2 regions of the Streptomyces sp. NPDC052079 genome follow, and region 1 is predicted to be linked to the other one. Evidence: riboswitches for the same ligand, from Rfam matches in the RefSeq annotation. Region 1 holds a riboswitch; the other holds the start of a gene.

Region 1 (14,241 bases):
TCGTCGAAGCGCTCAAGGGTGACTTCCTTGTTGCCCTTGTTCCACTTCGTGATCTTGTACGGGCCGGTACCGGCGACCGTACCGGCCTCCTGGCTGTACTTGGGGTACGTGATGGCGTCGCCCTTGGCGGTCGCGTCCTGCTTCTTGTACTCCTCGATGGCCTTCGGGGAGTGAATGGCGAGGGCGTTGAGGGAGAAGCCGCCGGGGAGGTTGGCGGAGGGCTTCTTGACCTCGATGACGGCGGTGTTCTCGTCCTTCGCGGTGCAGGACTTGTAGTTCGCCTCGGGCGTCTCCTTGTCCTCGTTCTTCGCGAAGCCGCCCATGACGGTCTGCCAGTAGTAGGAGACCGCGCTGGACTGGTAGGTGCCCGTCCAGTTGAACCAGTGGTCGTAGTTGGCGCAGACGGCCGCCGCGTTGAACGCCTCGCCGTCGTGGAACTTCACGCCCTTGCGGAGGTTGAAGGTCCAGACGGTGCCCTTGTCGTTGCTCGACCAGGTCTCGGCGAGGCCGCCGACCAGCTTGGTGCCGCCGGACTCGTGCTCGAGCAGGGCCTCGAACGCCTGACGCGTCACACGGAAGGTTTCGCCGTCACTCGCGAGGGCAGGGTCCAGGGAACCCGGGTCACCGGCACCGGCGAAGACGAAGGTGTCCTTCCCGCCGTCGCTCTTGTTGTCACTGTCCCGCTCGCTGGAGCAGCCCGTGGCAATCAGACCGACCGCCACCGCGGCCGTGATCGCCCGAGCGACTCGGGACTTGGGTATGCGCATATTGGGGCCACTCCGGGTCCGCTACGTGGATGCATTTGACCGGCCGAACACTACAGACGTTCGCAGTCAGTCAGGAACAGTCCGGATAGCGGTGATACCTACCTGAGATCTGAACACTTGACATATGGGATGGTTCAGGCACCCCGGCGTCGACTTTTGACCCACCGGACACAAAAAACGGCGCTCGAAGGGCCGTTCGGATGGCGTCTTACGGGGTGAAGAAGGGGTGAAACCGCAGGTGACGCGAGGTCAACGGGTCGTCGCTCCCCGCACCTGGCCGGAAATCTGACGGAAATCAGCGGCGGCCACACCGGCCCGTCCTCGTCGGCGGTCATGTCCAGGTCGTGGACACGGTGACGCTGAGTCGGCGTGAGCCGTAGAACGGTGGGGGTGACCCCCGGATCCTGCCGGTCAGCGGTGCTGGGCGGGCGGGTAGCCGTACCCCGTGGCGGGCGGCTGGACCGCGCCGTGCGCCTCCCGGTCGTAGAAGGGGCGGGCGTTGACGCGCAGCCACATCGCGACCGGGTCGTGCTCGTCGGACATCGCGACGGTCGACACGGGCAGCCCGTCCGGGACCGCGCCCAGCGACTGCTGCATCATCGCGCGCACCGCGTCCACGGCGGGCGGGGAGGTGTCGTACACGTCCAGGCCGATGGCGAGGTACGGGGCGCCCAGCGCGGGCTGCACCCAGGCGCGGCGCAGGGCGCGGACGGCCGGGGTGCGGTGGGCGTTCTGCGCGAGGAGGGCGTAGAACTGGGGGATCTCGATGGCCGGTTCGGACAGCCGCAGCGGTCCGGCGGGCTGGCGGTCCAGTCCGCCGGCGATCCGGCGCAGGTCCAGCCAGGGGATGCCGACACCGCCGCCCGGCGCGTGCGGATTGAGCCAGAGTCCGTACCGGTCGGGGAAGAGCGCGCGGGCCACTTCGAGGCCGTCGACCACCTCGTACGACCGGTTCCAGCCGCTGGCCGACAGCTCCTGGGCCGAGGTGACGCAGGGCGCGTAGCCGAAGCCGTCGACGTCCATGTTCCCGTACTGGGCGTCCGGGGAGCCGGCCTGACCGTGCCACAGCAGCATCCAGACCTGGCCGGTCGAAGGGTTCGCGAGAGCGCGCAGCAACGCCTCGTAGGCGTCGTAACGCCCGGGCGTCACCTGGCGCAGCATGTGCTCGACCTGCCCGGCCGCCGCGGTGCCAGCGCTCACTTTGTATCGCCCCTCCGTAACACACCTCACCAGCGAACGAACCTAGCTTAAGCCGACGGCCTCCGGCGGTCTGCGTTCAGTACGCGGCAGGGCGCGCGTCCCGGAGGGTCACGGGTGGCGCTGGTAGAAGGGGGTGACCCGGGTGCGCATCCAGTCCGCCACCGGGTCCTGGGCCAGGTCCATGAGGATCAGGTTGACCGGCCAGCGGGCCGGGGTGCGGCCCAGGGCCCGGCCCAGGGCGTCCAGTGGGAGGGCGCGGGCGTCGCCCTCCGCGTGGGCGAGTTCCACGCCGATGAACAGGACCGGGTCCGCGGTCTCGATCGCGGCCAGGCAGCGGCGGGCGGTCGTCACGACGCCGATGGCGTCGAACTCCTCGGAGGCGGCGCCGAGGAAGTCCACCGGGTCGTCCTGCCAGTCGGGCTCGAACAGCCGGACCCGGCCGCCGCTCGCCGGGCCGTCCAGCGGGCCGCGTCCGGCCCGGCACAGTTCGGCCACGGCGCCCGGCGGCAGCGGCGCGGAGACCACGCCACCGGGGTTCACCGCGATCCCCGCCTGCGGCGGCAGACCGCGGGCGAACTCCACGGCGGGGGCGATCGTGTACGACATGTGGGAGCCGACGACCTGCCGGAACTGTTCCTCCGAGCTGAAGACGGGGACGTAGGCCTGGCCGTCGAGTTCCATGGTGGGCAGGTCCAGCGGGCCGCTGTGCGGGCCGCCGCCGTTCGGCAGCGGGACCCAGACGAAGCTGCGGCCCAGCACCTCGATGATCCTCGCTCCCGCGGAGGGAACGCCGAGGGAGGCGGAGAGCACCTCCTCCAGTTCGTTACCGGGCCATCCGCCGTGCGGATGGGGGTGCGTCCGGTCCGAGTATTCCGCCGGGAAGTCCATCGTTCGCCTACCGCCTGCCTGGAACCACTGCTGTGGCTGAAAAGGCTATCGGGTCATGCCGCGAAGCCGATCCGGTCCAACGCGTCCACCGCGTCCCGGTCGATGAGCACCGCCGAGCCGCAGCCCTCCGGTACCCGGCCGCGCTGCACCGCGCGCAACAGCCGGTCGCTCGCCGCGCGGTGGCGCCGGAAGGCGTACCGGGAGACTCCGCGGCCGCGCTCGCGCTGGCCGGCCAGGGCCTGCTGCGGGGTGACGTCGAGCAGCAGCAGATGCAGGCTCGCACCGCGGCGCCGGGCCTCGCGGGCCAGCCAGCGCCGTACCCAGGCCTGCGTGCCGCAGTCGTGGACGACGAGCGGGCCGCCGGCGCGCAGGGCGCGGCGCAGCCCGGCGTAGTGGGCGAGGCGGACCAGCGGGCGGTATACGGCGTACGGCAGGTAGCGCGGCATGCGGCGGTCCCAGCGGTCGCGGGTGAGCTGGGAGTCGACGCGGGCGCCGCGCACCGTACGCCGCATCAGCGTGGATTTGCCGCTGCCGGGCAGTCCGGTGACCACGACGAGGTCGCGGGGTCCGAAGAGCAGCGCGCGCGGGCTGCGGCCGGCGCGTGCCCGCAGATCGCGGACGACGGGCGACGGCAGCGCGCCGCGTGCCCGGCGGGTCCGGGCAGCCGGCTGCGCCGGCAGTGCGGCGCCGGTAGTGGTGGCGCACGCCGTGGTCCTGTTCACCGTCATGGTCCTCCCATGGGGCCGGGCACATGTCCCGTCCCCGCCGAGTGTAAAGAGAAGGTAATGCCAGGTGCTCTCGTTTCCGTGCCTTTCGTGAAACAGGCCTGTCACAGCTCCCTGTGACCGCGCCCGCACATCCTGTGCATACCAGGGAAGGGTCCCCCTGCCGGACCCCGGCGATGCGTGCAATGATGTGCGCGCCAACTGCATACCGGCCGTTTGAATCCGCGCGGGAGAGTCCCCGGCACCGTGTGCCGCCGGGGCGCCGAAGGAGCAAGTCCCTCCCTTGAATCTCTCAGGCACCGTTACCGCGTGGGCGAGGCACATCTGAAAAGCGGGCCGCCGCAGCCGTGCTCCAGCGACCCCACCCAAGGTGCAAGCCGTGACGCCGCCCCGGTGCGGGCGATCATGGCGAACCTCTCAGGTTCCGATGACAGATGGGGAGGAAATGTCCTCGCCTTCTCCCACGCTCGCATGAACTCGCGCGGGAGGGACCCCCATCGCCTCTGGGAGACCGACCGATGAGCAGTACCGAACCCCGCCGGACCGCGCTCGATGCCCTGCATCGTTCGCTCGGCGCGACGATGACCGACTTCGCCGGCTGGGAGATGCCGCTGCGCTACGGCTCCGAGCGCGACGAGCACAACGCCGTGCGCACCCGGGCCGGCCTGTTCGACCTCTCGCACATGGGCGAGATCACCGTCGCCGGACCGGGGGCCGCCGCCCTCCTCGACCACGCCCTGGTGGGCAACATCGGGGGCGTGAAGCCCGGCCGCGCCCGCTACACCATGATCTGCCGCGAGGACGGCGGCATCCTGGACGATCTGATCGTCTACCGGCTCGGCGAGACGGAGTTCATGGTGGTCGCCAACGCCTCCAACGCCCAGACGGTGCTCGACGCGCTCGTCGAGCGCTCGGCCGGTTTCGACGCCGAGGTCCGCGACGACCGCGACGCGTACGCGCTGCTCGCCGTGCAGGGCCCCGAGTCCCCGGCGATCCTCGCGTCGCTCACCGACGCCGATCTGGACGGCCTGAAGTACTACGCCGGTCTGCCCGCTGCGGTCGCCGGTGTCCCCGCGCTCATCGCCCGCACCGGCTACACCGGTGAGGACGGCTTCGAACTGTTCGTGAAGCCGGAGCACGCGGTGGAGCTGTGGCAGGCGCTGACCAAGGCCGGCGAGGGCGCGGGTCTGGTCCCATGCGGGCTGTCCTGCCGCGACACGCTCCGCCTGGAGGCGGGCATGCCGCTGTACGGCAACGAGCTGAGCACCGACCTCACGCCCTTCGACGCCGGTCTCGGCCGGGTGGTGAAGTTCGAGAAGGAGGGCGACTTCGTGGGCCGCGCCGCCCTGACGGAGGCCGCCGAGCGCGCCGCCACGCAGCCGCCCCGCGTGCTGGTCGGCCTGGTCGCCGAGGGCCGCCGGGTGCCGCGCTCCGGATACGCGGTCGTGGCCGGCGGCGAGGTGATCGGCCAGGTCACCTCCGGCGCCCCCTCCCCCACGCTGGGCAAGCCGATCGCGATGGCGTACGTCGACGCGGCGCACGCGGCGCCGGGCACGGAGGGCGTCGGCGTGGACATCCGCGGCAGCCACGAGCCGTACGAGGTCGTGGCGCTGCCGTTCTACAAGCGGCAGAAGTGACACCGTCGTAGGCAGCCTCCGGGCGGCCCCGCGCGCGCCCGAGCCGGCGTCGGCGTACCCGCTCACAGCGCTTTCCGCTGTCCCCACCGTCATCAGCAGTCCCCCGCGTACAGGAGAATTCAGGCCATGAGCAACCCCGTGAGCAACCCCCAGCATCTGCGGTACAGCAAGGAGCACGAGTGGCTGACGCCCGCCGAGGACGGCGTGTCGACGGTCGGCATCACCGAGCACGCGGCCAACGCGCTCGGCGACGTGGTGTTCGTCCAGCTCCCCGAGGTCGGTGACACCGTGACCGCGGGCGAGACCTGCGGCGAGCTGGAGTCGACCAAGTCGGTCAGCGACCTCTACTGCCCGGTCAGCGGCGAGGTCACCGAGGTCAACGAGGACGTCGTGAACGACCCGTCGCTGGTGAACTCCGCCCCCTTCGGGGAGGGCTGGCTGTTCAAGGTGCGCGTCACCGACGAGCCGGCCGACCTGCTGACCGCCGCCGAGTACCACGCCCACATCGCGGGCTGAGGAGCCGTAGCCGCATGTCGCTTCTGAACACGTCCCTGCACGCGCTCGACCCGGCGGTGGCCGCCGCGGTCGACGCCGAGCTGCACCGTCAGCAGTCCACCCTCGAGATGATCGCCTCGGAGAACTTCGCCCCGGTCGCGGTCATGGAGGCCCAGGGCTCGGTCCTGACCAACAAGTACGCCGAGGGCTACCCGGGCCGCCGGTACTACGGCGGCTGCGAGCACGTCGACGTGATCGAGCAGATCGCCATCGACCGGGTGAAGGAGCTCTTCGGCGCCGAGCACGCCAACGTGCAGCCGCACTCGGGCGCGCAGGCCAACGCGGCCGCGATGTTCGCGCTGCTGAAGCCCGGTGACACGATCATGGGCCTGAACCTCGCGCACGGCGGGCACCTGACCCACGGGATGAAGATCAACTTCTCCGGCAAGCTCTACGACGTCGTCGCCTACCACGTCGGCGACGACGGCCAGGTCGACATGGCCGAGGTCGAGCGGCTCGCCAAGGAGAGCAAGCCGAAGCTGATCGTCGCCGGCTGGTCGGCGTACCCGCGTCAGCTGGACTTCGCCGCGTTCCGCCGGATCGCGGACGAGGTCGGCGCGTACCTCATGGTCGACATGGCCCATTTCGCCGGTCTGGTGGCCGCGGGCCTGCACCCGAACCCGGTCCCGCACGCACACGTCGTGACGACCACGACCCACAAGACCCTCGGCGGCCCGCGCGGCGGTGTGATCCTCTCCACCGCCGAACTGGCCAAGAAGATCAACTCCGCGGTGTTCCCCGGTCAGCAGGGCGGTCCGCTGGAGCATGTGGTCGCCGCCAAGGCGGTCGCGTTCAAGGTGTGCGCCTCGGAGGAGTTCAAGGAGCGCCAGCGCCGTACCCTGGAGGGCGCCCGCATTCTGGCCGAGCGCCTGATCAAGGACGATGTCAGGGCCGTGGGCGTGGATGTGCTGTCCGGCGGCACGGACGTGCACCTGGTCCTGGTCGACCTGCGGAACTCCGAGCTGGACGGCCAGCAGGCCGAGGACCGGCTGCACGAGGTCGGCATCACCGTCAACCGCAACGCGATCCCGAACGACCCGCGCCCGCCGATGGTCACCTCGGGCCTGCGGATCGGCACTCCCGCCCTCGCCACCCGCGGTTTCACGGCCGATGACTTCACCGAGGTCGCGGACGTGATCGCGGAGGCGCTCAAGCCGTCCTACGACGTCGAGGCGCTCCGGGCCCGGGTGACGGCACTCGCCGAGAAGCACCCGCTGTACCCCGGTCTGACGTAATTTTCTTCCGCATTTCTTCTGTTTCGCACGCTTTTCTTTTGTACGGATATCCGGGGCATCGCGCACACTGAGCCGGTGAGCGCGGTGCCCCGCATCATGAACCACAGGCGGACAGCGTCGTCCGCCGAACCCTGAGGAGTCCTCCCGTGGCCATCTCGGTCTTCGATCTGTTCTCGATCGGCATCGGCCCGTCCAGCTCGCACACGGTCGGCCCGATGCGGGCGGCCCGGATGTTCGCCCGGCGGCTGCGCAACGAGGACCTGCTGGACTCGGTGGCCTCGGTGCGGGCGGAGCTGTACGGCTCGCTGGGCGCCACCGGGCACGGCCACGGCACGCCCAAGGCGGTGCTGCTCGGCCTGGAGGGCGACTCGCCGCGCACGGTGGACGTGGAGTCGGCCGACGAGCGGGTGGAGAAGATCAAGGACGGCGGCCGGATCCGGCTGCTCGGCGAGCACGAGATCGCGTTCTCCTTCGACGACGACATGCTGCTGCACCGCCGCAAGGCGCTCCCCTACCACGCCAACGGGATGACGCTGTGGGCATATGACGCGTCCGGCGCGGAGGTCCTGAGCAGGACGTACTACTCGGTGGGCGGCGGTTTCGTCGTCGACGAGGAGGCGGTGGGCGCGGACCGCATCAAGCTCGACGACACCGTCCTGAAGTACCCCTTCCGCACGGGCGACGAGCTGCTGCGCCTCACCCGGGAGACCGGTCTGTCGATCTCCGCCCTGATGCTGGAGAACGAGCGCGCCTGGCGGTCCGAGGAGGAGATCCGCGAGGGTCTGCTGGAGATCTGGCGCGTGATGCGGGCCTGCGTCGACCGCGGCATGTCCCGTGAGGGCCTCCTGCCGGGCGGTCTGAAGGTCCGCCGCCGTGCCGCGAACACCGCCCGCAAGCTGCGCTCGGAGGGCGATCCACAGGCCCTCGCCATGGAGTGGATCACCCTCTACGCGATGGCCGTGAACGAGGAGAACGCGGCCGGCGGCCGGGTCGTCACGGCGCCCACCAACGGCGCGGCGGGCATCATCCCGGCCGTCCTGCACTACTACATGAACTTCGTGCCCGGCGCCGACGAGGAGGGCGTGGTCCGCTTCCTGCTGGCGGCCGGGGCGATCGGCATGCTGTTCAAGGAGAACGCCTCCATCTCCGGCGCCGAGGTGGGCTGCCAGGGCGAGGTGGGCTCGGCCTGCTCCATGGCCGCGGGGGCCCTCGCCGAGGTGATGGGCGGCTCGCCGGAGCAGGTGGAGAACGCGGCCGAGATCGGCATGGAGCACAACCTGGGTCTGACCTGCGACCCGGTGGGCGGCCTGGTGCAGATCCCGTGCATCGAGCGCAACGGCATGGCCGCCGTCAAGGCGGTCACGGCGGCTCGCATGGCCCTGCGCGGCGACGGCTCCCACAAGGTCTCCCTGGACAAGGTCATCAAGACGATGAAGGACACCGGCGCGGACATGTCGGTCAAGTACAAGGAAACGGCCCGGGGCGGGCTGGCGGTGAACATCATCGAGTGCTAGGCGGATGGGCCCCTTAACAGGCGTTTGCATCTTTCAGCGCTGTCAGCCTTCCTTGCTTACGCGGCGGAAACCCTGGAAACGCCCTGGGGTAGAGGTGAAATTCCCTGAAAAGTCCCGCTCGGCCACGGCCAGCTCGGCCTGGATGCGTTCGGCTTCCTCCCGCAGCTCGTCCACCAGACGGCGAGCACCCGGCTCCCGCGCTTGCAGCAGCTCAAACCACCGATGGCATCCGCGACCCCCACAGCAGCAGCGACGACATGACGGGTCGTCACTCTCACCCAACCGCCGCCCCTATGCCCACCAGCGAAAACACGATCCTCACGTCCGGAATGACAACAGCTTCTCAGCTTGTTGTTTGACCTGGTTTGGCAACGTCAAGTACGGCCAGGCAGGGACGAACTGGTCGCTGGAGCGCCCGCTGCGGCCATAGACATGACAGAACAGGCGGTCCGCGCTGCATGGGGCGTGGGGCCGCAGCCAGTTGGCCATGTCGACCGCGAGGGTGAGCCGGTTGTCGGCGGGCTTGGGCTGCGGCAGTACCGCCAGGGCCCGCCGCAGCCCCGCCACGTCGATACGGCCGCAGTTCAGCGCGTCGTACAACGCTCCGTGACCGCGGCGGTGCTCGGCCAGCAGCGTCAGATCCACCGGCGACACGAACAGCCCGTTCTCGCGCAGGATCGCGTCGCACAACTCGAACAGGTGTCACCGCGCCGGGCCAGGCACGGGTAGAAGTCCTCCCGGAAGTGTGACGCGAAGTCGCACGCGTCCCGCCGGGCGTCGTCATGCAGCAGGCTCACCCCTGCGGCTTCCGTATGAATCTGGTTCCGTGGCGGAACGCGGGATCATGCGAAGGCCGTCCCCCTGGCGGTTCCCGAGGTCGGACCGTAAAGAACAAGCTCAGTCCCCATACCCAAGTCATAGAGCCCGCAGCTAACTTGACGCTAAGCTTGCGGGCCTTGCCGCGAGACGAGGAGACCTGGGATGACTGCCGGCCCGGAGACCACGCCATCTCCTGGAGCAGGGCCCGACGATGGGGACCACACCCCACGGCCATCACTGCGAGAGCGTTACAGGGCGCTGGACTCAGCCCATAAGGTGGCTGTGATCGGGCTCGCCGGGGCGATGCTCGCTGCAATGATCGGCGGGTTCTTCACTCTGGCCAACACTGTCCTAGCTGACGCCCTTGCGGACGACACGCCCGACCCTTCGGCTTCACCCTCAAAAAGCGCTGCTGGTTCTGACACGGCACGTCCCGCCGCACCAGCCGTCACGTATGACTGGCATGCACCATGCGCCCGCCGCTACCTGAAGCAGTCCGTGGAGCAGGTCGACCCCACTCAGGTGCCACCGGGTGAACCAGAGGAGGACGAGCCGGTAGTCGCTGACGACGCCTGGCTGGACATCTCGGTGGAGAACAGGAACAAGGCCGAGCTGCAGCTCACTGAGCTCCGGATCGAGGAGATCGACAGGAGCGCCACACCCCGCACAGGCATCCTTCTGCGACCCGGCATCGGCTGCGCCGAGGGAACCGCGCAGTTTGCATGGGATGTGGCCCTGGACGAACAGAAGCCGACGCTCTCTCCAAAGGACATGGCAGTCGGGGTGGATGGGGCCGTAAACCGGATTTCACTGCCGTACACCGTTAGCCACTCACATAGCGAGACATTCCGGCTGTACTTCAATAGCGAGGGCTGTTCGTGCCGGTTCCGCGTGGTGCTGGAATGGACGTACGGCGGAGAGCCGACCGAACCAAGCGAGTTTCCGGACGATGGAAAGCGGTTTCACGTCGTCCCGCGCGGCGACCTCCCAGGCTACCGCCTGGAACGATCCGCCGACGGACAGCTCTCCCTGGAGCCGGAGAGCTGAAGCCCACCGCCCCGTCCTAGCGCACCACACGTCGACCACGACGGCGCCCAGGCCAGCCGGTCTACCAGTCGGCAGTCCCTTACCAGTGGCACCGCCCCCGCTGTCTGGTGCAGGATCGCTGCCCTGGCTGCCCTGGCTGCCCAGGCCAGGATGCTCTGCCCTCGCATGGACAGCCCGAGCCGGTTCCAGTGGAAGATCACGTGGTAGCTGAGCACCTGCCGCAGCCCGCGGTCGAGAGTTCCGTCCTGGACGCCTTCGGCGAGAGCTTGACCGGTGCTGCGGAGGGTGGCGGCCCACTCTGCGACAGGCTCCAGCGGACCACCGGAGCGCAGCGGGACGTTGCTGTCGGCGAGAAGCAGGGGGTCGGATCTCCCTGGTGCTCGGGCGTTGAGCCGCTCCACCGGAAAGTCGCTGACGGCCGAGCGGTGCTCCGTCGTGATGACGCACTCCCAGACATCCGCCTGGCACTGGCTCGCCACAGCGAAGACGGACACCAGGCGTGGGGAGTTCGAAGATCCGGCGAGACGGTGACATGTGCCTCACCGAGTACATCGTCGACCACTGGTGGCCGAGTCGAACCGACCAGCCCTCGACTGAGGGACCCATGCGCAGCCCCATCTGGAACGACGTCATTCCGCCTCCTGGGCGAACTCCCTCTCCGAGAGATCGACGCCTCGGCGCTGCGCTCGTTCGCGGCTGCTCTGCCCACCCACGTTTCGAGGGCTCGACGGCAGAAGTGACCGGGCACCTCTCGTCCATCCTCAGCAGCGCGTTCGACGACAAGCGGCTGTTGAGGAATCGCATCAAGGAGCACCGCAGTCAAGCCTCCGCGGCGTACGGAGAAGAAGGCCAGGGCCTGGAGCCGGTCCGTCGTCGACGCGGCCCGCCGCGGCCTCCAGGACCGCTACTGGTTCGCAGTCGACCTCGGACTCGGACTCGACCTGCGCCAGGGAGAAGCCTTCGGCCCGGGGTAAGAGGACTTCGACTTGGAGGCCGGTGTCGTATACGTCCGGCGTCAGCTCAGGTGGGACACCAGGGGAAGGCCGTACTTCTGCCTCCCCAAGGGAGGCAACCCGAACCTCGCTGCCCGAGCCCGTCACCACTTCCGGCGTTTCCCGTCCACGGCGTGTACGTTGCCCTGGCGGAATCGGGAGCCCCGGGCCAACGCACTCGAAGCTCGACAGCGGGCGCCCATCACCGTGCGCTGGTGCTAATGACCTCGCACGGCAACCGCATCTACTACCGGACGTGGAATGACCAGAGCTGGAAGTCCGCCCTGGCGGCGGCCGGCCTCATCACGGCTGTGGGTGAGAAGGTCCGCCGGAACGGCGGCCGCATCCGGCGGGTTCCGGTCTACGCGGCGCAACGCGAGGACATGTCCATGTGTTCCCGGAACACGTAGCCAGCGTGCAACTGGAGGCCGCCGAATCAGTCGTGAGCCTGTCCACGTGGCTCGGGCACTCCTCGCCAAAACGGCCCGGGGCGGGCTGGCGGTGAACATCATCGAGTGCTGAACGGCGTTCCGCGTCAGCATGGTTGAAGCGGGGAATAAGACAACTCCCGTTCCCCCACGGCAATACACGGGAGACCCGCATGCTGCGTGGCATCGACGTGAGCTCGTACCAGTCCTCCTCGTACGACACGGACGGCCTGTCCTTCGTCTTCGTCAAGGCGACGGAGGGCCGCTCGTATGTGAACCCCAAGCTCAGCGCCCAGACCAGGACCGGCAGGGAGGCCGGTCTGGTGGTCGGGTTCTATCACTTCCTCTGGCCGGGACATGTCACCGCACAGGCCGAGTACTTCGTGAGCAAGGCCCCGGAGAAGCGGGGCGACATCCTCGCGGTCGACTGGGAGACGACGGGCGAGGGCTCGCATGCGAGCAACTCCGAGAAGGACCGCTTCCTCCGCAAGGTGAAGGAGCTGCGGCCGAACAACAGAGTTGTTCTGTATTGCAACAGGAATTTCTGGCTCAACGTCGATACGACGTCCTACGCCGGTGACGGCCTCTGGATCGCCGACTACGTCAGCGCCGGGAAGCCCCGTATTCAGGCGAAGTGGCGCTTCCACCAGTACACCGACGACCCGCTGGACAAGAACGTCGCGGACTTCTCCAGCAAGTCGGCGCTGCGACAGTGGGCCGAGGCCGCCTGAAGCCGGGCAATGGCGCGCCCCGGTGACGGTCCCCGGCCGGACTGTGGTTCACCTACTTGTTCAGGTGCGCCCAGAACTCGTCGAACGACAGGACCTTGTCGCCGTCCAGGTCGCGGGACTTGATCAGGGCCTCCGCGACCGCCTCGGTGACGTTCCAGTCCCCGCCCTGCGCCAGCGCGGTCTTGAACTCGGCAGCGGTGACGAACCCGTCCCCGTCCGTATCGATCCGCTCGAACTGCTTGCGCGCTTCCTCGATGTCCGCCACCGGTCCGCCCCTCATCTCGTGCTTTGCCGTCTTGCTGACGCCGGTCAGATTATCGGGCCGCCTGAGACCCCAGTGCGGCGACCACCCACCCGAACTCCTCCGCGTACGAGGACGGGGGCTCCAGACCGTTCACGATCGCGGACAACTCGCGGTAGCGGGCGAGGCGTACGTCGGCCGCGGACGCGAGGCGCTCCCGTACGGCGGCCGGGTCGGCCTCGCCGATCAGCTCGCGCAGCACGGCGCCGGCACGCGGGGAGCCGGGGGCGACGCCGTCCTTGAGAGCACCGCCCGCGAGTTGGATCAGACGGCTCTTGACATCCTCCCCTCCCTGAAGGGAGGGGATTCCTACGGCTCGCGCCGTGGGGTTTTCTGCTTCATCGCCGACTGCCCGCTCGGAGAACTCCGTTGAGGTCTTACACCAGCTCCACAGACAGACACCGCCAGTCCGGCGGCCAAAAGGTTCTTCGCTGCGTTCACGTCCCGGTCGTGGGTCGCCCCGCAGTCGCACGTCCAGGTGCGGACGCTCAGCGGCATCTTGTCCTGCAAGGTGCCGCAGGCGGAGCACAGCTTGGACGAGGGGAACCAGCGGTCGACCGCGATCACTTCGCGCCCGTACCACTGGGCCTTGTACTCCAGCATGCTCCGGAAGTCGGCCCACGCCGCGTCGGAGATGGCGCGGGCCAGTTTGCCGTTCTTCAGCATGTTCCGAACGGTGAGGTCCTCGATCACGATCGTTTGGTTTTCACGAACGAGCCGAGTGGTCAGCTTGTGCAGGTTGTCCCGGCGCCGGTCGGTAATCCGGGCGTAGACCTTGGCGGCCTTCTGGCGGGCCTTGCGGCGGTTGGCGCCGTCACCCTTGGCCTTGCGGGCAAGCTGCCGCTGGGCCTTGGCGAGACGGGCACGGTCGCGGCGCTCGTGCCGGGGGTTGGAGATCTTCTCGCCGGTCGAGAGCGTCAGGAGGTGGTCGAGTCCGACGTCTACGCCGACGGCCGTATCGGTGACCGGAAGCGGCTGAACCGTCGGGTCCTCGACCAGCATGGACACGTACCAGCGTCCGGCCGCGTCCTGCGACACGGTCGCCGTGGACGGCGACGCACCCTCGGGCAGCGGACGGGACCACACGATGTCGATTGGCTCCGCCATCTTCGCCAGGGTCAGCTTCCCGTCCCGGAACCGGAACGCGCTGGTGGTGTACTCCGCCGACTTCCGCGACTTCTTCCGCGACTTGAAGCGCGGGTACTTCGCGCGCTTGCCGAAGAAGTTGGTGAACGCCACTTGGAGGTGCCGGAGGGCCTGTTGCAGAGGGACGGAGGAGACCTCGTTGAGGTACGCGAGCTCCTCGGTCTTCTTCCAGACGGTCAGCATCGCCGACGTCTGGTTGTAGTTCACCCGCTCCTGCCGCCTCCACGCTTCCGTGCGCGCCGCGAGAGCCAAGTTG
Region 2 (14,241 bases), on a different contig from region 1:
ACCCTGGTCGGCCACAACCCGATGGACGAGCTGGCGCGCCGGCGCAACAAGGCCGTCTGAGACCCCTGTGTTCTGAGACCCCTGGGTGAAGAGGGCATTGTCAGTGGCGTAGGGCAGCATCGGACATGTGAGATCCGCGCCCACGATCCTGCATCTCGACATGGACGCCTTCTTCGCCTCGGTGGAGCAGGCGTCGAAGCCGAGCCTGCGCGGGAAGGCCGTGATCGTGGGCGGGCTCGGGCCCCGGGGAGTGGTCGCCACGGCCTCGTACGAGGCCCGGGTCTTCGGTGTGCACTCGGCGATGCCCATGTCCCAGGCCCGGCGGCTGGCGCCGAACGCCGCGTATCTCGTGCCGCGGTTCGCCCTCTACCGGTCGATCAGCGAGCAGGTGATGCAGCTGCTGCGGGCCCTGTCGCCGCTGGTGGAGCCGCTCAGCCTGGACGAGGCGTTCGTGGACCTGGAGGCCGGTGGCACCGCCTGGGACGAGCGGTCGGCCCGCCTGGCCGGAGCCAAGCTGCGCGCGGACATACGGGAGGTCACGGGGCTCACCGGTTCGGTGGGTCTGGCGGCCTCCAAGATGCTGGCGAAGATCGCGTCGGAGCAGGCCAAGCCGGACGGGCTGGTGGTCATCGAGCCGGGGACGGAGCGGGCGCTGCTGGGGCCGCTGTCGGTCCGGACCCTGCCGGGCGTGGGCCCGGCCACGGGAGACCATCTGCGCCGGGCCGGGATCCACACGGTCGACGAGCTCGCCGAGGCGGGGGAGGACGAGCTCGTACGGCTGCTCGGCAAGGCCCATGGGCACGCGCTGTTCGCCATGGCGCTGGCCCGGGACGAGCGGCCCGTGGTGGCCGAGCGGGAGACCAAGTCGGTGTCGGTTGAGGACACCTACGACGTGGACATCCACGACCGGGGGCGGGTCGGGACGGAAGTGCAGCGGCTCGCCGACCGGTGTGTGCGCAGACTGCGGGGGGCGGGCCTGTCGGGCCGGACCATCGTGCTGAAGGTGCGGCGGTACGACTTCTCCACGCTCACCCGGTCCGAGACCCTGCGGGGGCCCACCGACGATCCGGCCGTCGTGCGGGAGGCGGCGGCACGGCTGCTGGACTCGGTCGACACCACGGGCGGGGTGCGTCTGCTGGGAGTGGGGGTCAGCGGACTGGCCGACTACACCCAGGAGGACCTGTTCGCGCAGGCCGCCGGCGGGGGCGAGGAGGATCCGGTCAGCGAGGACACCGAGGCCGCGCCCACCGCGGAGGGCCCGGCGCCCGCCGAGCGGCGCTGGCCCGCGGGACACGACGTCCACCATGCCGCGCATGGACACGGGTGGGTGCAGGGCAGCGGACTGGGCCGGGTCACGGTGCGCTTCGAGACCCCCGACTCGGGCCCGGGCCGGGTGAAGACCTTCCGCGTCGACGACCCGGCGCTGGAACCGGCCGAGCCGCTGCCCCTGGTGTCACGCGGACCGGAGGAGGGCGAGGGCGTGAAGGCGGGCGGAGGGGCCGGGCCGGAGAGCGGGTGAGCGGGGCGGGTCAGGCCTGAGGGTCCTTCCCCGCGAGGTCGCCGGCGTCGCGGTCCCGAAGGGGCGGAGGGGCGGCGACGTCCAGACCGTAGTGGTGGTAGAGCTGGAGCTCCTGCTCGGGGGAGAGGTGGCGGCCCACACCGAAGTCGGGAGCGTCCTTGATCAGGGCGCGTTCGAACGGCACGTGGAGGGCACCGTCGATCAGTTCGCTCGGTTCCAGCGGGACGAAGGCGTCCCTGCTGAACAGTCCGGTGCGTATCGCCGCCCATTCCGGTACGCCGGTGGCGTCGTCGAGGTACACCTCGTCGATCGTGCCGATCCGGGTTCCGTTGCGGTCGAACGCCTTGCGGCCGATCAGGTTGCGCGGATCGATGTCGGTCTGCACGGGCCCTCCACTGGTCGCAAACTCATCAGTAAGCACTACAAAAAGGCACAATCGGCAGTGCGGCCACTCGAAGGCCCCGTGCTGTGCCCGCTGGTACTCTGACAATCGGCCGCTGACCCCGTGCGGGAGAGTCCTCCAAGCACCATCGGAGGCGCCGAAGGAGCAAATCCTCCCCGGAATCTCTCAGGCACACGTACCGCACGGACGAGGTCACTCTGGAAAGCAGGGCGGGTGTCGACGGCTTCCGCTCTCACCGACGGTGAAAACCGGATTCCTGCGGGCGGTCCGGTGAAGCTCTCAGGTTGAGATGACAGAGGGGGAGGCCGTCCGGGCACCTGCGCCGTGGTGCCCCTCGAAGGTCGTCGGACCAGGAGGCCTCCTCAATGACCGCCCCTCGCACCCCGCTCTCCGAGCTCGAACAGGGAATCCCCTTCGAGCAGCGTCACATCGGCCCCGACCACGAGGCCCGGGCCAAGATGCTCGCCCAGGTCGGGTACGGCTCGCTGGACGAGCTGACGGCCGCCGCCGTGCCCGATGTCATCAAGAACGCCGACGCGCTGGACCTGCCGGGTGCGCGGAGCGAGGCCGAGGTGCTGGCCGAGCTGCGCGCGCTGGCCGACCGCAACGAGGTGCTCGGCTCCATGATCGGGCTCGGGTACTACGGCACCTTCACCCCGCCCGTCATCCTGCGCAACGTGATGGAGAACCCCGCCTGGTACACGGCCTACACGCCGTACCAGCCCGAGATCTCCCAGGGCCGGCTCGAGGCGCTGCTGAACTTCCAGACCGTGGTCGCCGAGCTCACCGGCCTGCCGACCTCCGGTGCCTCGCTGCTCGACGAGGGCACCGCCGCCGCCGAGGCCATGGCGCTGTCCCGGCGCATGGGCAAGAACAAGAAGGGCCTGTTCCTGGTCGACGCGGACGCCCTTCCGCAGACGATCGCCGTGATCGAGACCCGCGCCGAGCCGACCGGCGTCGAGGTCGTCGTCGCCGACCTGAGCGACGGCATCCCGGCCGAGCTCGCCGAGCGCGACATCAACGGCGTACTGATCCAGTACCCGGGCGCCTCCGGTGCCGTACGCGACATCAAGCCGGTGATCGACCGGGCGCACGAGCTGGGCGCGCTCGTCACGGTCGCCGCCGACCTGCTCGCCCTTACCCTGCTGAAGTCGCCCGGTGAGCTGGGCGCGGACATCGCCGTCGGCACCACCCAGCGCTTCGGCGTGCCGATGGGCTTCGGCGGACCGCACGCCGGCTACATGGCCGTACAGGAGAAGATGGCGCGCAGTCTGCCCGGGCGGCTCGTCGGCGTCTCCGTCGACGCGGACGGACACAACGCCTACCGTCTCGCCCTCCAGACCCGTGAGCAGCACATCCGCCGCGAGAAGGCCACCAGCAACATCTGCACCGCCCAGGTGCTGCTCGCCGTCATGGCCGGGATGTACGCCGTCTACCACGGACCCGAGGGGTTGCGGCTGATCGCCCGGCGCACCCACCGTTACGCCACCGTCCTCGCCGAGGGGCTGCGGGCCGGCGGAGCCGAGATCGTGCACGGCGCCTACTTCGACACACTGACCGTGCGCGTCCCCGGGCGGGCCGCCGAGGTCGTCGCCGCCGCCCGCGACAACGGCGTCAACCTGCGTCTCGTCGACGCCGACCTCGTCTCGATCGCCTGCGACGAGACGACCACCCGGGACCGGCTGGCCGCCGTATGGAGCGCCTTCGGCGTCGACGGTGACGTCGAGGCGCTGGACGCGGCCGCGCGGGACGCGTTGCCGGACGCCCTGCTGCGCAACGACGAGTACCTGACGCACCCCGTCTTCCACCAGCACCGCTCGGAGACCGCGATGCTGCGCTACCTGCGCCGGCTCGCCGACCGCGACTACGCGCTGGACCGCGGCATGATCCCGCTGGGTTCCTGCACCATGAAGCTCAACGCGACCACGGAGATGGAGCCGGTCACCTGGCCCGAGTTCGGGCAGCTGCACCCGTTCGCGCCCGCCGAGCAGGCGCAGGGCTACCTCACGCTCATCCGCGAGCTGGAGGAACGTCTCGCCGAGGTCACCGGCTACGACAAGGTCTCCCTCCAGCCCAACGCCGGCTCCCAGGGCGAGCTGGCCGGTCTGCTGGCGGTGCGTGGCTACCACCGGGCCAACGGCGACGAGCAGCGCACCGTCTGCCTCATCCCGTCCTCCGCGCACGGCACCAACGCCGCGAGCGCCGTGATGGCCGGCATGAAGGTCGTCGTCGTCAAGACGTCCGACGACGGCGAGATCGACGTCGCGGACCTGCGGGCCAAGATCGCGCAGCACCGCGACGAGCTCGCCGTGCTGATGATCACCTACCCCTCGACGCACGGTGTGTTCGAGGAGCACGTCGCCGACATCTGCGCCGAGGTCCACGAGGCCGGCGGCCAGGTGTACGTGGACGGCGCCAACCTCAACGCCCTGGTGGGTCTGGCCAAGCCCGGCCACTTCGGCGGCGACGTCTCCCACCTGAACCTGCACAAGACCTTCTGCATCCCGCACGGCGGCGGCGGCCCCGGCGTCGGCCCGGTCGGCGTGCGGGCGCACCTCGCCCCCCACCTGCCCAACCACCCGCTCCAGCCCGAGGCCGGGCCGGAGACGGGCGTGGGGCCCATCTCGGCGGCCCCGTGGGGCTCCGCGGGCATTCTGCCCATCTCCTGGGCGTACGTCCGGCTCATGGGCGGCGAGGGCCTGAAGCGGGCCACGCAGGTGGCCGTGCTCAGCGCCAACTACATCGCCAAGCGCCTCGAGCCGCACTACCCGGTGCTCTACACCGGCCCCGGCGGGCTGGTCGCCCACGAGTGCATCATCGACCTGCGCCCGCTGACCAAGGCGACCGGCATCACCGTGGACGACGTGGCCAAGCGTCTGATCGACTACGGCTTCCACGCGCCGACGATGTCGTTCCCGGTGGCCGGCACCCTGATGATCGAGCCGACCGAGTCCGAGGACCTGGCGGAACTCGACCGGTTCTGCGAGACGATGATCGCGATCCGCGCCGAGATCGAGAAGGTCGGCTCCGGCGAGTGGCCCGCGGACGACAACCCGCTCCGCAACGCCCCGCACACCGCCGCCGCGCTCGGCGGGGAGTGGGAGCACGCGTACGACCGCCAGGAGGCCGTCTTCCCGGCAGGGGTGAGCGCCGCCGACAAGTACTGGCCGCCGGTCCGTCGCATCGACCAGGCCTTCGGCGACCGCAACCTGGTCTGCTCCTGCCCGCCGCTGGACGCCTACGAGGACTGAAGTGCACCGAAGGGCCCCCGCGCCGACGCCGGAGCGGGGGCCCTTCGGCGTGTGCGCGGCTGCAGCCGTCGCGGGGACTGGCCCCCGTCAGGCCGGATACGCGTGTGTCTGGGTCGCCTTGACCGCCGCCCAGACCGGTGCGCCCGGATGCAGATCAAGTTCGGCCGCGGCGACCGTGGTGAGGTCGGCGGCCAGGGAGAGTTCCCCGGTGAGCTCCGCGCGGATCTGGTCGCCGTGGCTCTCCAGCCCGGCGACCGCGCAGTGCCAGAGGTTGCGGGCGCTGGACCCGGTGGGCCGTTCCCGGTGGAGCGTCACCGCGCCGGGCGGGAATGCCACGAACACCGGCCCGGAGAGGTCCTCGGTGGTGCTGACGGCCGGGCCCGCGTCGAGCCGCACCGTGTGGCCGTCCGCCTGCCCGCGGTACAGGTTGAGGCCGACCAGCTGGGCGATGTACTCGGTGCGCGGGTGACGGGCGATGTCGGACGGCGTGCCCTCCTGCACGATCCGGCCCTGCTCCACGACCACCAGACGGTCGGCCAGCACCATGGCGTCCAGCGGGTCGTGCGTGACCAGGACCGCGACGGCCTCGAAGGCAGCCAGATGACGGCGCAGCTGTGCGCGCACCTCCAGCCTGGTGCGGGCGTCCAGGGCGGCGAGCGGTTCGTCCAGGAGCAGCAGCCGGGGGTGGGTGGCCAGGGCGCGGGCGAGCCCCACGCGCTGGGCCTGGCCGCCGGAGAGATGCCGGGGCTTGGTACCGGCCTGCTCCGCCAGCCCCATCCGGTCCAGCCACCCGGCGGCACGGGCTCGTGCCTCCGCCTTGCCGGCGCCCCGGCAGCGCGGTCCGAAGGCCACGTTGTCCAGGGCGGTCAGATGCGGGAAGAGCAGGTAGTCCTGGAAGACGACACCCACCGGACGTGACTCCGGCGCCGTCCGGCGCAGGTCGATGCCGTCCAGCCGCAGGTGGCCCGCGGTGAGGGGAGCGAGGCCCGCCAGTGCGCGCAGGGCCGTGGTCTTGCCGGCGCCGTTCGGGCCCAGCAGGGCGACGACATCGCCGGGGGCGGCGGTCAGCGCGATGTCGAGGCGGAAGGAACCGCGGTCCACAACGAGCCGCGCGTCCAGCCCGCCGGCGGCGGGCACGGGTGCGGGGGTCTCGCGATTCTTCGGCATGGTGTCAGACGGCCCTCATCCAGCGGTCCCGCAGCCCGGCCAGTACGGCGATGGACACCGCCAGCAGGACCAGGCTGAGGGCGATCGCGGCGGCCGGGTCGTTCTGCAGGGCGAGGTAGACCGCCAGCGGCATGGTCTGGGTGCGGCCGGGGAAGTTCCCGGCGAAGGTGATCGTGGCGCCGAACTCGCCGAGGGCGCGGGCCCAGGCGAGGACCGCACCGGCCGCGATGCCGGGGGCGACCAGCGGCAGCGTGACCCGGCGGAAGGCGGTGAAGCGGGAGGCGCCCAGCGTCGCGGCCGCCTCCTCGTAGCGCGGGTCGGCGGCCCGCAGCGTGCCCTCGACGCTGATGACGAGGAAGGGCATCGCCACGAACGTCTCGGCGAGGACGACGCCCGTGGTGGTGAACGGAAGGGTGATGCCGAACCACGCGTTCAGCCACTGGCCGACGACGCCGTTGCGGCCCAGCGCCAGCAGCAGGGCGACGCCGCCCACCACCGGAGGCAGGACGAGCGGAAGCGTCACCAGCGCGCGGACCAGGCCCCGGCCGGGGAAGTCCGTACGGGCCAGCAGCCAGGCCAGCGGGACGCCGACGACCAGGCTCAGCGCGGTCGCCGTCGTGGCGCACAGCAGCGACAGCCGCAGAGCCTCCCACACCTCCGGGCTGGTCAGCTGCTCGGGGAGACTCCGCCAGGGAGCGCGCAGCAGCAGGGCGAGCAGGGGCACCAGGAGGAACGCCAGGCCGAGCAGGGCGGGCAGGAGGAGGGCGAGCGGGACGCCGTGGCCGGGGGCGCGGAGAGGGGGCTTCAAGAGAGTTTCGCGGGTGCTCATGGTGCGAGGAACCCGGCCGCGCCCAGCACCTTCCGGCCCTCCGGAGACGTCACCAGTGTCACGAACGCCTTCGCCGCCTCGGGGTTCGGCGCGTCGTCGAGCCGGGCGATGGGATAGTCGTTGACCGCCTCGGCGGACTCCGGGAATTCCACACCCTCCACCTTGTCACCGGCGGCCTGCACATCCGTGCGGTACACGACGGCGGCGTCGGCCTCCTTCAGCCGTAGCTTCGTCAGGGCGCTCTTGACGTCCTGTTCATAGGACGCGGGGGACAGTTCGACGCCGCCGGCCGTGAGCGCCCTCCGCGCGGCCGTCCCGCAGGGGACCGTCCTGTCGCACAGTACGACCTTCAGGCCGGGAGCGGTGAGGTCCCGGAGGGAGCCGATCCCGTGCGGGTTGCCCGGAGCGGTGGCGATCTCCAGCCGGTTGCGGACGAACGTGCTGGGGCTGTCCGCCGTGAGCCCCTGGTCCGTGACGAGCCGCATCGTCCTGGTACTGGCCGCCGCGAACACGTCGGCCGGAGCGCCGTTGGCGATGCCCGCGGCCAGGGCGTCGCTGCCGCCGAAGTTGAAGGTGACCCGGGTGCCGGGGTGTTCCTTTTCGAACCGCTCACCGAGCTCGGTGAAGCTCTCCTTCAGCGAGGCGGCCGCGAACACCGTGACCGTGCCGTTCAGGCCCTCACCGCCCGCCCCGGAGACGGAGTCCGAGCCGGACGCGGAGCAGGCGCCCAGCGCGAGGACGGCCCCGGCCCCGAGCACGCCGATCCGGCGGGACGGGCGTGTCCACTGAGCGGAACGGGTCATCTCGGAGCACTCCCTGGGCGGCTGGGGGAAGGGTCCTGCGGAACTTCTGCCGATACGCCGATCATTTTGACGCATGTGCCAGGCGGAAGGCCTCTATATCATCGCATGAGCGAGGCAAAGGTCTGAGGGGGCCTGCATGTGCGTTCCCACAGGCGCACTTCCTCACTCAAGTGCGGTCGATATGGACGTTTGTCGACTTCACCCGCGCGGTGGCCTCCACGCCGACTTCGAGCCCCAGTTCCTCCACGGCCTCACGGGTGAGCAGGGAGACGAGACGGTGCGGCCCGGCCTGGATCTCGACCTGGGCGGCGACATCGCCGAGCTTGATCGCTGTGACGATGCCGGGAAAGGCATTGCGGGCGGAGGTGTACGGGGTGTCCTCCTCGGCGCTGCCCGCCTTGGCGAGTTCGACGGAGAAGGCGGCCAAGTCCCGGCCGTCGATGAGGCGCCGTCCGCCGTCGTCGCGATGGGTGACGATACGACCCGCGTCGGCCCAGCGTCGGGCGGTGTCCGGGCTCACTCCGAGCAGCCTCGCTGCCTGGCCGATCGTGTAGGACTGCATGCCGCTCACCCTAGGCCGGGGGTGCGGCCCCCGGGCCCGGGTGGGCGGCCTGAACCGGTCAGCGCCGGTCGGCGGATGCCGCCGTACTCGACCGGACGACGAGCTCCGTACCCAGTTCCACACGGGACGAGTTCGGCTGTTCGCCATGGCTGGGGCGGGGCACCGTACGGGCGGCGAGTTCGCCTATGTCGGAGAGGGGCTGGCGGGCCTTGGTCAGGGGCGGGGCCGACCAGCGGACTTCCGGGAGGTCGTCGAAGCCGACCACGCTCATGTCCTCCGGGACTCTCAGCCCCGGCCGCGCAGCGCCTCGATGGCTCCCAGGGCCATCTGGTCGTCGGCCGGGCCGATCGTGGGCACGTCCGAGGCGGGGGAGCCTGCCGGGTCCACGACGCCCAGCGGGATCCCCAGGACCCGCAACTCCTCGCGCAGGGTGTTCATCGCGGAGGTGACCAGGAGGACGCCGTGGGACGCGTGCGCCGGCAGGTTGCGCGTCCACTCCCGGGCGTTGCCCGAACGCCCGCGGATCGCCGACACCACCGTGCCCGCCCCGGCGGCTTGGGCGGCCTCCTCGAAGCCACGGATGATCTCCACGGCCCAGGGGCTGCCGAGGTCGTCGAAGACCAGGTCGAGCAGGACCGCGCGCGAGGCGGAGGAACTCGGGGCGCTTGCGGTAGCCCTGGCGGCGCAGCAGGTCCTCGACCCGGGCGCGGGTCTGCGGGGAGACGTCGGAGCGGCCGTTGACGACACGGAGACGGTCGGTACCGAGACGCCGGCCTGCCGGGCGATCTCCGTGATCGTGACTCTGCCCTCGGCATCGGCCTCATGTGCTGCCGGGAGGGAGGATGATCGTCGGGAGCGGGCGCTGATCACCCCGGCCCGGGTGGAGGGCTACGCTGAGTGATGGGCCCCGGACGTGCGTCGGGGCCGGTTCGCAGGAGGTCCTGCGTTCCGGCCCCTCTTCTTCCCGGGCGGTCCCGTTGTGCCCGGTCGTGCTCAGGCGGTGGTGAGGCTGGCGCCCCGGGGGCGCTGCGGGGCGATGATCCTGCCGTCGGGCAGGAGCTCACCGGTGTCCTCGAAGAGCACGACACCGTTGCACAGCAGGCTCCAGCCCTGCTCCGGGTGGTGCGCCACGAGACGGGCGGATTCCCGGTCGGCGGAGTCGGCTGAGGGGCACGGTGGCTGGTGCTGGCACATGGGTGGGATCTCTCGCTCGGTGGTGACCTGTGAGTCGGCTGTTGTTTCAGTTCCGCGGCGTGAAGCTTCGTTCATGACCGCCCCCCGTTGTGATAAGTCGGTCGGAAAACAGTGTTGCCCCATGGACGACGATCCGCAGGGATTTCGCAGCACCGCTCCTCACAGGTTGATGACGCATCACTCGCGCGGACGGTTCATCTCAACTGCACTGTCACTTCGGGTGGTTCGACGTGGCCGGATAGGGCTAGTCCCTGCCGTGCGGCCCGGCGTCCGGCATGGGTGTACCCCGCGGTCCGGCGTCCCGGACGGCGGGGTACACGGTCGTAAAACGTCAGGCCGGTGAGCCGAGCAGCCGGGTGGGGGTCGCCCGGTGCGTCAGTACCGGAAGGAGTTCGGTGACCTGGTGCGGACGGTGGGCCGCGATGCCGGGCGGTGCCGGCGCGAGCGGGACGAGCAGATCGGTGGGGGCGGGATCGCCGCCCGCGCCGTCCGCGGTCGGATCGCCGTGCAGCCATAGCGTCAGCATGTAGAGGCGGGGCACCGACAGCAGCCGCGGCTGGTAGGGCTGGGGCAGGGCCTCGGCCTGGCGCAGCGCCAGCTCGGTGGACGTGATGTACGGACCTTCGAAGAAGCGGGAGAAGGTCCATCCGTCGGCGGTGAGCACGGTGTCCGCGGCGGCCACCGCGCGGTCGCCGGTGCGGATCAGGAAACGCCACCCGGCCAGCCGTGTCGTGGTCCCGCCGTCGGCGGTGACCCGGTCCAGGACGTGCACGGGAAGGGGGAGCTCGGGGGAGGCGGGTCCATGGGCACCGAGCAGCGAGGGAGTTCGCGCCTCGCTGACCGCGGTCGGTGAGGAGAGCGCGGTCAGGACGGAACGCAGTGCGGGCGCGGGAGCCGGGGGGACATGCAGGGGCATGGTGGGTCGCCTCTCATTCGAAGGCACAGTGGCGCGAGGGCGGGGCGTGGGCGGGGCGGACGGCGCTGTCAGCTCGCGAAGGTCAGAGAGGCAGGGGCCGGGGTCCGAACGCGGGAGACGGGGCGGAGGACTGCCGCACGCCTTCTCCCGGCTGGATCGCTCGACCGTGGGCGCCAACCTTCTGCCTTGTGGGCGAAGTTTATACGACACGTGTTCAGACTGTGTTTCGGCTAACCGTTTTCGGTCGGGCGCGCAAGGGTACTTCTGGCCGGTGAAACGCGAAAATCATCCCGATTCCAGGCCGGGTGTAAGCCGATGACCTCGAATAACGGCCCCCGAGCGGTCGGCCCATTCTCGTCGGCGTTTTTCACGAGCTGGTAACGCGCCGCGCTACGGCGTTCCGGGCTCTGGGCCATGCCTCGTGAATGTGCCACAGGTCACCTTCGACAGACTAGCGGCCGATGGGTCCGTCCGGGACGTTATCGATCGCATCCGCGGGGCATCCTCCCTTGTGGACCGGGACCCCGGCGGCCGTTCTTCGGTCCGCCCATCCGAGGAGGGACGCTTCGATGGGGGAGAAGGTCGTGGCAGGTCAGTTCGACCTGTCCGATCGCCAGCGCTACCGCGAGAAGCTCCGCAGGTGCCTGACGGGCCTGGAGCGACTGCTGGCGGAGAAGCGGTTCGACCGCCCCAAGAACCTCATGGGGCTGGAGATCGAATTGAATCTCACGGGCGCCGACGGCATGCCGAGAATGTTGAATGCGCAAGTCCTCGAACGGATCGCCAGCCGGGACTTCCAGACAGAACTCGCCATGTTCAATCTGGAGGTGAACATCGCTCCGCACCCTTTGAGCGGGCGGGTATTCGACCGGCTCGACGAGGAACTGCGGACCTCGCTCGCATATGCCGACCGAAAGGCCGGTGAGCTCGATGCGGGCATCGTGATGATCGGCATCCTGCCGACGCTGGACCGGGACGACCTGGTCTCCTCGAACCTTTCCGACGTGGACCGTTACGCATTGCTCAACGATCAGATCGTGGCCGCGCGCGGTGAGGACTTCACCCTCGACATCCACGGTGTGGAGCGGCTCAGCTGCACCTCGAAGTCCATCGCCCCGGAGGCCGCCTGCACCTCGGTGCAGTTGCACCTCCAGGTCACGCCGGAGCGCTTCGCGAGCGTGTGGAACGCGGCCCAGGCCGTGGCCGCCGCGCAGATCGCCGTCGGCGCCAACTCGCCCTTCCTGTTCGGCCGGGAACTGTGGCGCGAGTCCCGGCCCCCGCTGTTCCAGCAGTCCACCGACACCCGCCCGCCCGAACTGCAGACCCAGGGTGTGCGGCCGCGCACCTGGTTCGGGGAGCGGTGGGTGAACTCGGCGTTCGACCTCTTCGAGGAGAATCTTCGCTACTACCCGGCTTTGCTGCCCATCTGCGACGACGAGGACCCGCTCGAGGTGCTGGACCGGGGCGGCATCCCCTCGCTCGCCGAACTCGTCCTGCACAACGGCACCGTCTACCGCTGGAACCGCCCCGTCTACGGCATCGCCGACGGCCTGCCCCACCTGCGCGTGGAGAACCGTGTGCTGCCCGCCGGGCCCACCATCACGGATGTCATCGCAAACGCGGCCTTCTACTACGGAGTGGTCCGCGCCCTCGCCGAGGAGAGCCGGCCGGTGTGGACCCGGCTCCCCTTCGAGGCCGCCGCCGCCAACTTCGACGCCGCCTGCAAGCACGGCATCGACGCCCGCCTCACCTGGCCCCGGCGCGGTCGCCTGGGCGGTCTGGGCGAGGTGGACGCGGTCACCCTCGTACGGGACGAACTGCTGCCGCTCGCCGAGGCCGGGCTGGACGCGTGGGGGATCGAACCCGCCGACCGCGACCTGTATCTCGGGGTGATCGAGGAGCGGTGCCGGCGGCGGGTCAACGGGGCCACCTGGCAGGCCGCGACCTTCCACCGCGCCCTGGACACCGGCCTCGGCCGGGAGGCCGCCCTGGCCGCCACCACCCGCCGCTACCGCGAGCTGACGCAACAGGGGGATCCCGTGCACACCTGGCCCGTGGGCCTGCCGGAACCGGTGCCCACCGCCTGACCCACGGTGCGGCCCCCGGGCCGTGCACACAGCCGCTGCCCTCATACTGATCTGACCGATCGGCGATGTGGAGGCAGGTGTGCAGGCGGAGGCGGGCCAGGGGGCCGATTCCCTTCCCGAGCGGAGACTGTCACGCACGACGCTCCGCAACGAGACGCTGCTGGTGCTCGCGCTGTCGCTCGGCGCGAGCGCAGTGTCCGCGCTGATCAGCTTTGTCGGCTCGGTCACCGAACCGGGCGGACTGAAGGACCAGGCGGCCACCCTCAACGCCTCGGCCGCGCCGGGCCGCCCCTGGCTGGACCTGGCCTGGCAGCTCTTCCAGATCGCCACGGCGCTCGTGCCGGTCGCGTTGGTCGCGCACTTCCTGCAGCGTGAGGGCGCGGGTCTGCGTGTCCTCGGCTTCGACCGCACCCGCCCCTGGTTCGACCTCGGGCGCGGAGCGGCGGTGGCGGCGGTCATCGGCAGCAGCGGCATCGCCTTCTACCTGGCCGCGCGGGGACTCGGCTTCAACCTCACCGTGGTGCCGGAGGCGCTGCCCGAGGTGTGGTGGAAGTATCCCGTGCTGATCCTCTCGGCGCTGCAGAACTCCATCGTCGAAGAGGTCATCGTCGTCGGCTATCTGTTGCGCCGGCTCAACCAGCTGGGGTGGACACCGGGCGCCGCGATGGCCGGCAGTGCGGTGCTGCGCGGTTCGTACCACCTCTACCAGGGCATCGGCGGCTTCATCGGGAACATGGTCATGGGGGTGGTGTTCGTGTACCTCTACCGGCGGTGGGGCCGCGTCGGACCGCTGGTGGTCGCGCACACACTGCTCGACATCGGCGCGTTCGTGGGCTACGCGCTGCTGGCCGGCAAGGTGGACTGGCTGCCGACGGCGTGAACCGGCGGCGAAGGGGCGTACGGCAGCGGCGTACGCCCCTTCGCCGTGCCGGGGTCAGACGAGCAGATCGCCCTCGATGACCGTGACGGCCCGTCCGCCGAGCAGCGTGCGCTCGCCGCGCACTTCCGTACGGACGCGGCCGGAGCGCGGTGACGCCTGGAGCCCGGTGAGGGCACTGCGGCCGAGACGCTCGGACCAGTAGGGGGCCAGCGCGGTGTGCGCGCTGCCGGTGACCGGGTCCTCGTCGATACCGACGTTGGGGAAGAAGCAGCGGGAGACGAAGTCGTACCCGAGGGCGGGGTTCTCGGCGCGGGCGGTGGCGATGACACCGCGCCGGGAGTGGGCGGCCAGGGCCTTGAGGTCGGGCCGCAGGGCGCGCACCGTCCGCTCGTCGGCGACCTCGACCAGCAGATCCCCGATGTCCGGCCCGGTGTCGAACGCCGTACGGGGCTCGGCACCCAGCGCCTCGGGGACGCCCGCCGGGATGTCGACCGCGGTGAGCGGAGCCGTGGGGAAGTCCAGGGTGACGGCGCCGTCGTCGCCGGGGGTGGCGATGAGGACGCCGCTGCGGGTGGCGAACCGCACTGGTCCCTGGTGGGCGCCGGTGCTGTGCAGGACGTGCGCGGTGGC

What was found. Region 1 has a riboswitch for glycine ahead of gcvT (glycine cleavage system aminomethyltransferase GcvT). Riboswitches for the same ligand answer to the same signal wherever they lie in the genome.
Region 2: linked by a shared signal. The riboswitch ahead of gcvP (aminomethyl-transferring glycine dehydrogenase) and the one ahead of gcvT (glycine cleavage system aminomethyltransferase GcvT) in region 1 are both predicted to bind glycine.

What each region holds. Positions count from the first base shown of each region.
Region 1 is NZ_JBFAWL010000006.1:19,847-34,087, reverse strand. Features, by position in the region: gene AB0L56_RS12550 (ABC transporter substrate-binding protein) at 1-767, opposite strand, end outside; gene AB0L56_RS12545 (enhanced serine sensitivity protein SseB C-terminal domain-containing protein) at 1,179-1,967, opposite strand; gene AB0L56_RS12540 (enhanced serine sensitivity protein SseB) at 2,076-2,855, opposite strand; gene AB0L56_RS12535 (AAA family ATPase) at 2,909-3,583, opposite strand; glycine riboswitch at 3,798-3,898, shown strand; gene gcvT (glycine cleavage system aminomethyltransferase GcvT) at 4,099-5,217, shown strand; gene gcvH (glycine cleavage system protein GcvH) at 5,356-5,733, shown strand; gene glyA (serine hydroxymethyltransferase) at 5,748-7,007, shown strand; gene AB0L56_RS12515 (L-serine ammonia-lyase) at 7,154-8,521, shown strand; gene AB0L56_RS12510 (hypothetical protein) at 8,564-8,695, opposite strand; partial or broken gene AB0L56_RS12505 (transposase) at 8,900-9,312, opposite strand; gene AB0L56_RS12500 (hypothetical protein) at 9,623-10,387, shown strand; gene AB0L56_RS12495 (hypothetical protein) at 11,595-11,789, shown strand; gene AB0L56_RS12490 (glycoside hydrolase family 25 protein) at 11,981-12,538, shown strand; gene AB0L56_RS12485 (EF-hand domain-containing protein) at 12,591-12,803, opposite strand; partial or broken gene AB0L56_RS12480 (MerR family transcriptional regulator) at 12,853-13,113, opposite strand; gene AB0L56_RS12475 (RNA-guided endonuclease TnpB family protein) at 13,149-14,241, opposite strand, start outside.
Region 2 is NZ_JBFAWL010000023.1:75,722-89,962, reverse strand. Features, by position in the region: gene AB0L56_RS26705 (MerR family transcriptional regulator) at 1-60, shown strand, start outside; gene AB0L56_RS26700 (DNA polymerase IV) at 128-1,519, shown strand; gene AB0L56_RS26695 (PRC-barrel domain-containing protein) at 1,530-1,904, opposite strand; glycine riboswitch at 2,018-2,113, shown strand; gene gcvP (aminomethyl-transferring glycine dehydrogenase) at 2,288-5,173, shown strand; gene AB0L56_RS26685 (ABC transporter ATP-binding protein) at 5,261-6,340, opposite strand; gene AB0L56_RS26680 (ABC transporter permease) at 6,345-7,169, opposite strand; gene modA (molybdate ABC transporter substrate-binding protein) at 7,166-7,972, opposite strand; gene AB0L56_RS26670 (helix-turn-helix transcriptional regulator) at 8,139-8,534, opposite strand; partial or broken gene AB0L56_RS26665 (substrate-binding domain-containing protein) at 8,593-9,329, opposite strand; gene AB0L56_RS26660 (DUF5999 family protein) at 9,528-9,728, opposite strand; gene AB0L56_RS26655 (hypothetical protein) at 10,060-10,644, opposite strand; gene AB0L56_RS26650 (glutamate-cysteine ligase family protein) at 11,214-12,731, shown strand; gene AB0L56_RS26645 (type II CAAX endopeptidase family protein) at 12,811-13,611, shown strand; gene AB0L56_RS26640 (PhzF family phenazine biosynthesis protein) at 13,666-14,241, opposite strand, start outside.